Regions from separate parts of the Variovorax restrictus genome, predicted to be linked through region 1. Evidence: riboswitches for the same ligand, from Rfam matches in the RefSeq annotation. Region 1 holds a riboswitch; each other region holds the start of a gene.

What was found. A riboswitch is a leader RNA that binds a small molecule or an ion and turns the genes downstream of it on or off. The one in region 1 is predicted to bind glycine.
Region 2: it holds a riboswitch for glycine, as region 1 does, so the genes downstream of both, ACSFA0_RS18730 (D-amino acid dehydrogenase) here and ACSFA0_RS21830 (FAD-dependent oxidoreductase) in region 1, are expected to answer to the same signal.
Region 3: it holds a riboswitch for glycine, as region 1 does, so the genes downstream of both, gcvT (glycine cleavage system aminomethyltransferase GcvT) here and ACSFA0_RS21830 (FAD-dependent oxidoreductase) in region 1, are expected to answer to the same signal.

The regions. Positions count from the first base shown of each region.
Region 1 covers NZ_JBPJZH010000004.1:173,311-176,578, reverse strand. Annotated here, with positions in the region: gene ACSFA0_RS21835 (FIST signal transduction protein) at 1-853, shown strand, start outside; gene ACSFA0_RS21830 (FAD-dependent oxidoreductase) at 850-2,076, opposite strand; glycine riboswitch at 2,157-2,263, opposite strand; gene ACSFA0_RS21825 (helix-turn-helix domain-containing protein) at 2,423-3,190, opposite strand.
Region 2 covers NZ_JBPJZH010000002.1:867,118-870,385, forward strand. Annotated here, with positions in the region: gene ACSFA0_RS18715 (glutathione S-transferase family protein) at 1-13, shown strand, start outside; gene ACSFA0_RS18720 (SDR family oxidoreductase) at 10-912, shown strand; gene ACSFA0_RS18725 (hypothetical protein) at 956-1,840, shown strand; glycine riboswitch at 1,979-2,083, shown strand; gene ACSFA0_RS18730 (D-amino acid dehydrogenase) at 2,133-3,268, shown strand, end outside.
Region 3 covers NZ_JBPJZH010000001.1:2,333,795-2,337,062, reverse strand. Annotated here, with positions in the region: gene ACSFA0_RS11015 (TRAP transporter large permease) at 1-488, shown strand, start outside; gene ACSFA0_RS11010 (hypothetical protein) at 570-1,109, shown strand; glycine riboswitch at 1,131-1,218, shown strand; glycine riboswitch at 1,231-1,352, shown strand; gene gcvT (glycine cleavage system aminomethyltransferase GcvT) at 1,403-2,584, shown strand; gene gcvH (glycine cleavage system protein GcvH) at 2,615-2,986, shown strand; gene gcvP (aminomethyl-transferring glycine dehydrogenase) at 3,134-3,268, shown strand, end outside.

The DNA of each region.
Region 1 (3,268 bases):
CGAACTGGTGGGCGAGATGGCAGGGCGTACCGACACCGGCTACCTCTTCGGCGGCCTTTCGTCCGGGCGCGACGAGTCGCTGCAGTTCGCGATCGGCGGCAACGGCAACATCCGCGGCCACGGCGCAGCGGGCGGCGTCTTCTCGGGCGGCCTGACGGGCGTGCTGTTCGGCGAAGGCGTGCGGCTGGTGTCGCGCGTCACGCAGGGTTGCCAGCCGGTGTCGCGCGAACGCGAGATCACCGAGGCCGACGGCAACCTGCTGCTCACGCTCGACGGCGAGCCAGCGCTCGATGTGCTGCTGGCCGACCTGAACGTGTCACTCGACCAGCCGCAGGCGGCGATCGAGGCGGTACGTGCCACGCTGGTGGGCCTGGTCGACGCGGGCCGCGACGGCATCCGCCGGACCGGCGACCTGGGGGACGACGTGCTGGTGCGCCACATCATTGGGCTCGACCCGACGCGCCGCGGCATCGCGATCGCCGATGAGGTCGAAGCCGGCATGCGCATGAGCTTCTGCCGGCGCAACGCGCAGGCCGCACGTGCCGACCTGATGCGCATCTGCGCGGAGATCCGCGAAGAGCTCGAGCCCGAGGAGCAGACACTGGCGACCGCACGCGCGGTGGCCGCGGGCGAAGCCGAGGCGGCGCCGCATCCGGCGCGTCGCGTGGCCGGTGCGGTCTATGTCAGCTGTTCGGGCCGCGGCGGGCCGCACTTCGGTGCGCCAGGCGCCGAGATGCAGATCGTGCGGCATGCGCTGGGCGACGTGCCGCTCGTCGGCTTCTTCGCGGCCGGGGAAATCGCCCGCCACCGCGTCTACGGCTACACCGGCGTGCTGACCGTCTTCGTCGCCTAGCCTTTCTCAAAGGCGAACTCGACCTCGGGCGACAGCCCGCTGACGATGCGTGCGATCGACTTGCCGGCACCGCAGGCGTGGATCCATCCGGCGGCGCCCGGGGCGACGTTCAGGAAGAGGTTGCGCATGCGGGTGCGGCCGATCAGCGGCAGGCCGCTGGCGCCGCGCGCGTAGGGCCGTGTGCTGAGCACGGCGCCGCGGGCGTCGACCACGCCGGGCAGCAGCCGCTCGACATCCGCGAGCAGGCGGGCCAGCCGAAGGTCGTCGGGCAGCGCGGCGGCGGCACTGTCGGCGCTGACCGTCGTCCACACCCGCAGGCGCTCGCCCTCCGGCGTCGCGATGCGCTGCATCCGCAGCCGGCTGTCCCAGTCATGGAGCAGTGCCGTCGGCGCGCGTTCTGCATCCTTGAGCGGCAGCACCACCGAATGCTCGTGCATCAGCCGCAGTCGCAGCGGCATGCCCAGGTCCTGCGCCACGGCCGCGCTGCCGCAGCCCAGGGCCATCACGTAGGCGTCGGCGCGCAAGGTGCTGCGTTCGCCGTCGGCATTGCGCAGCTCGACGTGGTCGACCCGGCCCTCTTGCGCATGCAGCTTCGTCACCGTGTGGTTCATGAGAAAGCGCACGCCGGCGGCACGGCACAGGAAGATGGTGCTGTCGGCGAAACCGGCGGCGTCGGACGAGGTGCCCTCGCGCGTGAAGGCGGCGCCGGCGAGTCGGCCGCGCAGCGATGCAAGGGCCGGCTCGAGGCGCACGGCCTCTTCGGCCGAGAGCAGGTGCATCACGCAGCCCAGCGCATGCAGGCGCGGCACGTTGCGCTCGAACTGCGCGAAGGCCTCGGCGTCGGTGTAGATGCGCATCCAGCCCGGCCCGCGGGGGGTCTGCGTCACACCGGTCTCGCGACCCAGCGCACGCACGCTCTCGCGGCTGTAGGCGCCCAGTCGCACCAGGTGTTCCATGCGTTCGGTCGGGCGATGGGCGGCACCGGTCAGGTAGCCGGCCCAGCCGTGCATGCGGTGGCGCATCCGATCGAAGGCCGCGCGCCACGAAAAGCCAGCGCCACGGGCGGCGGCGGGCTGGGCGGGAGCCGCTTTTGCGACCAGCCCGCGGGCCTTGGCGGCGGGTGTGCCATGACGGTCGATTACCGTCACCTCGTGGCCGAGTTGCTGGAGGTAGTAAGCCGAAGCGACGCCGAGCAGGCCGCCGCCCAAAACGATCACGCGCATGGTCCAGATCCTTGTGGGATGGCACAAACGGCGGATGCATGACAAGCCAGGTGGTGGCGGGTCGCATCCGGGTTCGGGTTGCCGCTCCCTCTGTCCTTGGTACCTGAGAGATTCGCCCGCAGCGGCGTGCGGCGGGGTTGCTCCTTCGGTGCATCGCGCGGGGCGATGGCTCTCCAGACGGCTAGATCAATAGACGGCAGTCATCGAACCGGCATGCGGTTCACCTCGGCGTTCATGGGAGTTTGCGCTTACGGTGGGGTGGGGGACACCCGCTCTCCTGCAGACCTAGAGTTTACCCTTGTTGACAATTTGGCGCGACTGGCCATTCGGCCTAGGCGGGTCGCTGTCAGGGCTCTCGGCTGGTCTTGCTCGGTTTGGCGTCGCTGCGGCGCAGTCGGGTGAAGGCCTCGAATTCCCAGTTGCGCATGCCCAGCAGCAGGGTGTAGCCCTCGCGGTCGTTGGGCGAGAGCTTCTGGTCGGTCTGGTGCTGCTGCGCGAAATCCTGCGCCACCCGCTGCAGCCGTTCGAGGAAGGACGGCGCCAGCGCCCGGCTGATCGAGCCGTGCACCAGCAGCAGACCCTCGGCCGGGCCGTCGAAGCCGCCACGGTAGTAGTCGAGCACCACGTTCTCCCGGAAGAAGTCCATCACCGGCCCGTGCGGCCGCCAGCGGAAAGTCTTGGCCAGCTTGAGCCGGTAGCGGTTGAGCGGGCGCAGCTCGATGATGCCGATGCGGTCGAGCTGCACCAGGCAGGCGATGCATTCGGCTTCGGTGATGCGGTAGGCCGCCACGATCTGCTCCAGCGTCCATTGGCTCAGCACGTTGATGGCCACCAGCAGCAGCTTCTTGTCGCGCACCACCGCCTTCTCCTGCTCCTGCGTCAGCTCGCGCAGCAGCGGCTGGGCGTCGGCCACGCGACGGGCCAGCTCGGCGAAGTCGATCTTGAGCGCCCGGCAGATCGCGTCGACCCGGCTGAGGGGCATGTCGCCCTTGGCCAGCATGCGCTTGACGCTCGATTCGGCCATGCCCAGCGCGCGCGCCAGGTCGGCGTAGGTCATGCGGGCGCTCTTGAGTTCGTTCTTCACGGCCTGGACGAGGTCGACGGTGGTGCTCATGGAAAACAGGTCCTTGGTACTGATTTTCGATACCGGTCGGCTTGGATTGGCAGACCGTATCGATTTTCGATGCCAATT
Region 2 (3,268 bases), on a different contig from region 1:
GACAACGACATGATTCAAGACTTTCAAGGCAAGACGGCGGTACTCACCGGGGCGGGCTCCGGCTTCGGCCTCGAATGCGCGCGCATCGGCGCGGCGCGCGGCATGAACCTGGTGCTGGTTGATGTGCAGCAGGACGCGCTCGACCGCGCCCGGGCCGAGATGGAAGCCGCCGGCGCACAGGTGCTGGCGCGCCGCGTCGACGTGTCGAAGGCCGACGAGATGGAGGCGCTGGCCGAAGCGGTGCAGCAGCGCTTCGGCGCCCCGCACTTCGTCTTCAACAACGCAGGCGTCGGCGCCGGTGGTCTGGTGTGGGAGAACACCGTGGCCGACTGGGAATGGGTGCTGGGCGTCAACGTGTGGGGCGTGGTGCACGGCGTGCGCCTGTTCACGCCGATGATGCTGGCCGCTGCCGCAAAGGACCCGAGCTACCGCGGACACATCGTCAACACGGCCAGCATGGCCGGCCTGCTGACGCCGCCGAACATGGGCGTCTACAACGTCAGCAAGCATGCGGTGGTCAGCTTGACGGAGACGCTGTACCAGGACCTGGCACTGGTGACCGACCAGATCGGCGCCAGCCTGCTGTGCCCGTACTTCGTCGCGACCGGCATCCACAGCAGCGAACGCAACCGCCCGGGCACGTTGCCGGCCGCCGAACTCACCAAGAGCCAGCTGATCGGCCAGGCCATGACGGCCAAGGCGGTGAACAGCGGCAAGGTGAGCGCGGCCGACGTGGCGGGCAAGGTATTCGACGCGATCGCCGCGAACCAGTTCTACGTTTTCAGCCATCCGAAGGCACTGGGCAACGTGAAGAGCCGGATGGACAGCATCGTGTCGATCACCAACCCGGCCGATCCTTTCCTCGAACGCCCCGACATCGGCCAGCAGCTGCGCGCGCAACTGCGGTCCTGAACTACAGGCACCGGTGGTGCCGGCGTGCTAACTTGGCCACACCATGCTGTCCTTTCACGCCATCTTCCGCCGTCTTCCTCTTCTGCTGCTCACGCCGCTCATGGCATGGGCGCTGGCCGGGCCTGCCGCTGCGCAGGACGGCAACGCGCTGAAGGCGAAGTACACGGCCCTCGCGTCGCGGCTGGCCGACAACCCGTTCCAGCGTCCGCTGGTGCTCGATTCGGCCGAGAAGCCCGATCGGCTGAGCGGCGACATCTACGCGGTGGTCGACCATCCCTTCGCCGACATCGGTGCGCTCGGCAAGCCGGGGAACTGGTGCGAGGTGCTGATGCTGCACCTCAACACCAAGCATTGCGTGGTGAAGGGCGAGGGCGGCGGGGCCGTGCTGGACGTGGCGGTCGGTCGCAAGTTCGATCAGCCGCTGGACCAGGCGCAGCGCGTGCAATTCGCGTGGAAGCCGATCGCCAGCGGCGCCGACTACGTGGCGGTACAGCTGTCGGCCGACGAGGGGCCGTTGTCCACGCGCGACTACCGCATCGTGTTCGAGGCTGCGCCGATCGCGTCGGGCAAGAGCTTCGTGCACCTCTCGTATTCCTACGCCTATGGCACGGCCGCTCGGCTCGCCATGAAGGCCTACCTCGGCACGCTCGGCAGCGGCAAGGTCGGCTTCACCGTGACCGGCCGCGACGCGCAGGGCACCCCCGAGCAGATCGGCGGCGTGCGCGGCGTGGTCGAGCGCAACACCATGCGCTACTACTTGGCCATCGACGCCTTTCTCGACGCGCCGAAGCCGGAGCAGCTCGATCGCCGGCTGGCGGCCTGGTTCGACGGCACCGAGCGCTATGCGCGGCAGTTGCACGAAGTCGAGCGCGCCGATTACCTCGCGATGAAGCAGAGCGAGTACAAGCGGCTCAAAGGCGGCGGTTGAAGAGCGGCGGCTGAAGCAAGGCTCGCCCGATCGGGCCTGCGCCGGTAGAATCCGCCATCTGCAGGAGAGTGCCGGGCCCCGTCCCGGCCACCGAAGGCGCAATCTCCCATGAACGCTCAGGTCCCGTACTGCACACCACCATCGCCGTCTGGAGAGCCGTCACGACCGTGACGCACCGAAGGAGCAAGGCCCGGCCGAAAGCCGCGGCTGAATCTCTCAGGTACCAAGGACAGGGGGAGCGGCACCACGCATGACACGCGTCATGCGTGCCATCGTTCCTCTGGAGTTCCCCATGAAAGTGGTTGTCCTCGGCGCCGGCCTGCTCGGCGTCACCTCTGCGTATTTCCTTCGTCAACTCGGTCACGACGTGACCGTGATCGACCGGCAGGCCTCGCCAGCCGCCGAGACCAGCTTCGCCAACGGCGGGCAGATCTCGGTCAGCCATGCCGAACCGTGGGCCAATCCGAGCGCGCCGCTGAAGGTGCTCAAGTGGCTGGGCAAGGAAGATGCACCGCTGCTCTTCCGCATCCGCGCCGACATGCGCCAGTGGCTCTGGGGCCTGCAGTTCCTGCGCGAATGCACGCCCGCGCGCACCCAGCACAACATCGAGCAGATCGTGCGCCTGGGCACCTACAGCCGCGACACGCTGCAGGCGCTGCGGCGCGACATCGGCATCGAATACGACCAGCGCACGCAGGGCATCCTGCATTTCTACACGAGCCAGAAGGAGTTCGACGGCGCCGAGGGGCCGGCCGCGCAGATGCGCGCTCTGGGCTGCGACCGGCGCGTGATCTCGGCGGACGAGGCGGTGCGCATCGAGCCGGCCTTGCGGCACATCCGGCCGCAGCTCGCCGGCGCCACCTACACCGCCGAAGACGAGTCGGGCGACGCGAACAGCTTCGCGCGCGAGCTGGTCGCACGCTGCCGCGCCGACGGCGTGCAGTTCCTGATGAGCCACACCGTGACGGCGCTGCGGGAGGCCGGCGGCCAGATCGACCACGTCGAGGCCACCGATGCCGATGGCCGCTTCCAGCGTGTGCGTGGCGATGCCTACGTGCTCGCGATGGGCAGCCTGAGCCCGCTCTACGCGGCGCCGCTGGGCATCCGCCTGCCGATCTATCCCGCCAAGGGCTACTCGGTGACGCTGCCCGTGAAGGACGCGTCGATGGCGCACCAGGTGTCGCTCACGGATGACGAGTACAAGCTCGTGTTCTCGCGCCTGGGCGACCGGCTGCGCATCGCCGGCACGGCCGAACTCAACGGCTACGACCGCGACCTTAACCGCGTGCGTTGCGAAGCGATCGTGCGCCGCACCGAAGAGCTCTTCCCTGGCGCGGGCGACCTCGAGCAGGCGCAGTTCTGGACCGGTCTGCGCCCGGCGACGCCGTCGAACGTGCCGATCATCGGCCGCTCGAAGCTGCCGAACCT
Region 3 (3,268 bases), on a different contig from region 1:
TGATCCTGCGCAAGTCGGTGCTGTCGTCGGCCGTGATCATGTTCATCATCGCCAACGCGGGCCTGTTCGCCTTCCTGATCACGCGCGCGGGCGTGCCCGACGCCATCGGCCACTGGCTGCAGGAGGTGCTCAAGTCGCCGGTGATGTTCCTGCTGGGCGTGAACGCGGCGCTATTCGTCATCGGCATGTTCATCGAGACCAGCGCGGCCATCATCGTGCTCGCGCCCATCCTCGCGCCGGTGGCGATGCACTTCGGCGTCGATCCGGTGCACTTCGGGCTGATCATGGTGGTCAACCTCGCGCTCGGCATGATCACGCCGCCTTTCGGCGTGAACCTGTTCGCGGCCTGCACCGTGGCGCGAATATCGCTCGACCGCATCGTGAAGGACCTGATCCCCTTCGTGCTGGTCGTGCTCGGCTGCTTGATGCTGATCACCTACTTCCCGGCGATCTCGCTGACACTGCGCGACCTGGTTTACGCGAAATAGCGCACGGGCGTGGCGGCGGCCTTCATGCCGCTGTCATGCCCTGCCCCGATGCTGGCGAGCCCATCTTCCGCCCGGCATCTCATGTTCTTCAGCAAGACCGACAAGGCCCGTGACGAATTGCGCCCTGGCCGCCGCACGCTGACCCAGCGCGAGCGCGCCGTGCTGCTGATGGCCGACGGCCAGCGCTCGGTGACCGACTTCGTGCCGCTCTTCACGGACCGCGACGAGGCGGTGCGCGTGGCGCGGCATCTGCTGCACGAGGGCTATCTGCATGCGCCGGACGAACGCATCGACGCGCCAGCCGTCGTCGTGCCGAATGTGCCCGAGCCATCGCCACCCGCCGTACCAGTCGCCGTGTCGGCCGACCCCTTCGACGGCAAGCCCTCCCTGGCGACCACGCGCATGTTCCTGTTCGACCTGTGCGAGCGAATGTTCGCGCGGCGTGATCCGGCGATGGCCGTCGTGCTGCGCGACACGCTGCGCGAGGCACGCGACCGCGTCACGATGCTGGCCGTGGCCGACATGATGCTCGCGGAGATACGGCAGGCCGCGGGCGACGAGCGTGCCGACGCCATCCAGGACCGCATCGCCAAGTTGTTGCCAGCCGAAACGGTGCACTGAGCCCGCGTCGATCCACTACACTCGCCCGGGTCAGGAGAGCGCCCGCACGGGCCACCGAAGGCGCAGGAACCCATCCGAACGCTCAGGTACCAAGGACTGACGAGGCGCCCGTTCACCCGGGCGTTTCCTTGCTGGAGAGAGGTCGGTCGTCCATCGCGACATGCCGGCCCACCGAAGGAGCAAACCCTAAGCCTGTGACCAGGCGGGGCGAATCTCTCAGGTAGAGCGGACAGCAGGGGTGGCCCATGACTTGCGTCGTGGATTCCGTCTGCCCCTTGTTTTGGAGAGCGCCCATGGCTGCTTCCGACGATTCGCTTCCGCTCCAGAAGACCCCGCTGCACGCCCTGCACGTCGAACTCGGCGCCCGCATGGTGCCCTTCGCCGGCTACTCGATGCCGGTGCAATACCCCGCCGGCCTGATGGCCGAGCACAAGCACACCCGCACCGCCGCCGGCCTGTTCGACATCTCGCACATGGGCCAGCTTCGCCTGGTCGGGCCCGATGCTGCCGCGGCCTTCGAGACGCTGATGCCGGTCGACGTGGTCGACCTGGCACCCGGCAAGCAGCGCTACGGCCTGCTGCTCAATGACGCAGGGGGCATCCTCGATGACCTGATGTTCTTCAACGAAGGCCACGGCTCGCTCTTCGTCATCGTCAACGGCGCCTGCAAGGCCGCCGACCTCGCCCACATCAAGCAGAGGATCGGTGCGCGCTGCGACGTGCAGCCGATGCCCGACCATGCGCTGCTCGCGCTTCAGGGCCCGCAGGCCGCCGCCACGCTGGCGCGGCTGTCGCCCGGCGTCGAGCGCTTCGTCTTCATGACGGGTGGCGCGGTGCAGATCGGCGACAAGGACGTGAAGATCCCGGCCTTCGTCACCCGCAGCGGCTACACCGGCGAAGACGGCTTCGAGATCTCGGTGAAGGCGAACGACGCCGAGGCACTAGCCCGCCTTCTACTGGCGCAGCCCGAGGTGCAGCCGATCGGCCTGGGCGCACGCAACTCGCTGCGGCTGGAAGCGGGTCTGTGCCTGTACGGCCACGACATCGACGAGACGACCACGCCGGTCGAGGCCTCGCTCAACTGGGCGATCCAGAAGGTGCGTCGCACCGGTGGTGCGCGCGCGGGCGGGTTCCCCGGCGCGGACAAGGTGCTGTTCCAGCTGGCGGCCGCGGCCTCGGGCGCGGCGGGCATCGCCGACCACGAGACGCTCAAGCGCCGCCGCGTCGGCCTGGTCGCGCTGGAACGCATCCCGGTACGCGACGGCACGCCGCTCGAGTCTTTCGAGGGCGCCGCCATCGGCCAGGTGACCAGCGGCCTGCTCGGGCCGACGGCCGACCGGCCGATCGCGATGGGCTACGTGGCAACCGCCTATGCGGAGCCGGGCACCCGCCTGCAGGCCATCGTGCGCGGCAAGCCGGTGCCGATGGAAGTGACCACCCTGCCCTTCGTGCCGACCCGATACTACCGAGGCTGATTTCTTTTTCACCCCTTATCAGGAGCCCCCATGAGCACCAAATTCACCAAGGACCACGAATGGGTCCAGGCCACCGGCAGCGACGCGATCGTCGGCATCACCGTGCATGCGCAGGACGCGCTGGGCGACGTCGTGTTCGTCGACCTGCCGGACGTCGGCAAGACCTTCGCGCAAGGTGAAGTCGCTGGCGTCGTCGAATCGGTCAAGGCCGCGGCCGATGTCTTCATGCCCGTCTCGGGCGAGATCACCGAAGTCAACGAAGCGCTGCGCGCCGACCCCTCGCTCGCCAACAGCGACCCGCTCGCGGCCGGCTGGTTCTTCAAGGTCAAGCTGAGCGAGCCCGCCCAGCTCGACGCCCTGCTCGAAGCCGCCGACTACGACAAGTTCGCTGCTGAAAATTGACTCGCCCCCAGGCTGCGCGCACTTCGTGTCGCTTCGCCCACCCCCTACCGGGGGCAACACCAGCGGCCCGGCGAAGCCGGTTCCGCGGTGTTCCACCTTCAGACCTGCCAGCTCATCCCGTGTTTGCCTGAACTGCTTCGACACCCCATGCCATCCAACGCCTTCCCCACCCTGCGCGAACTCGAGAACGCCGACGAGTTCATCGCCCGTCACATCGGCATCGAGCCGGCCGACGAGGCGCGCATGCTGCCGGTCATCGGCTCGGCCACGCGCGAGGAACTG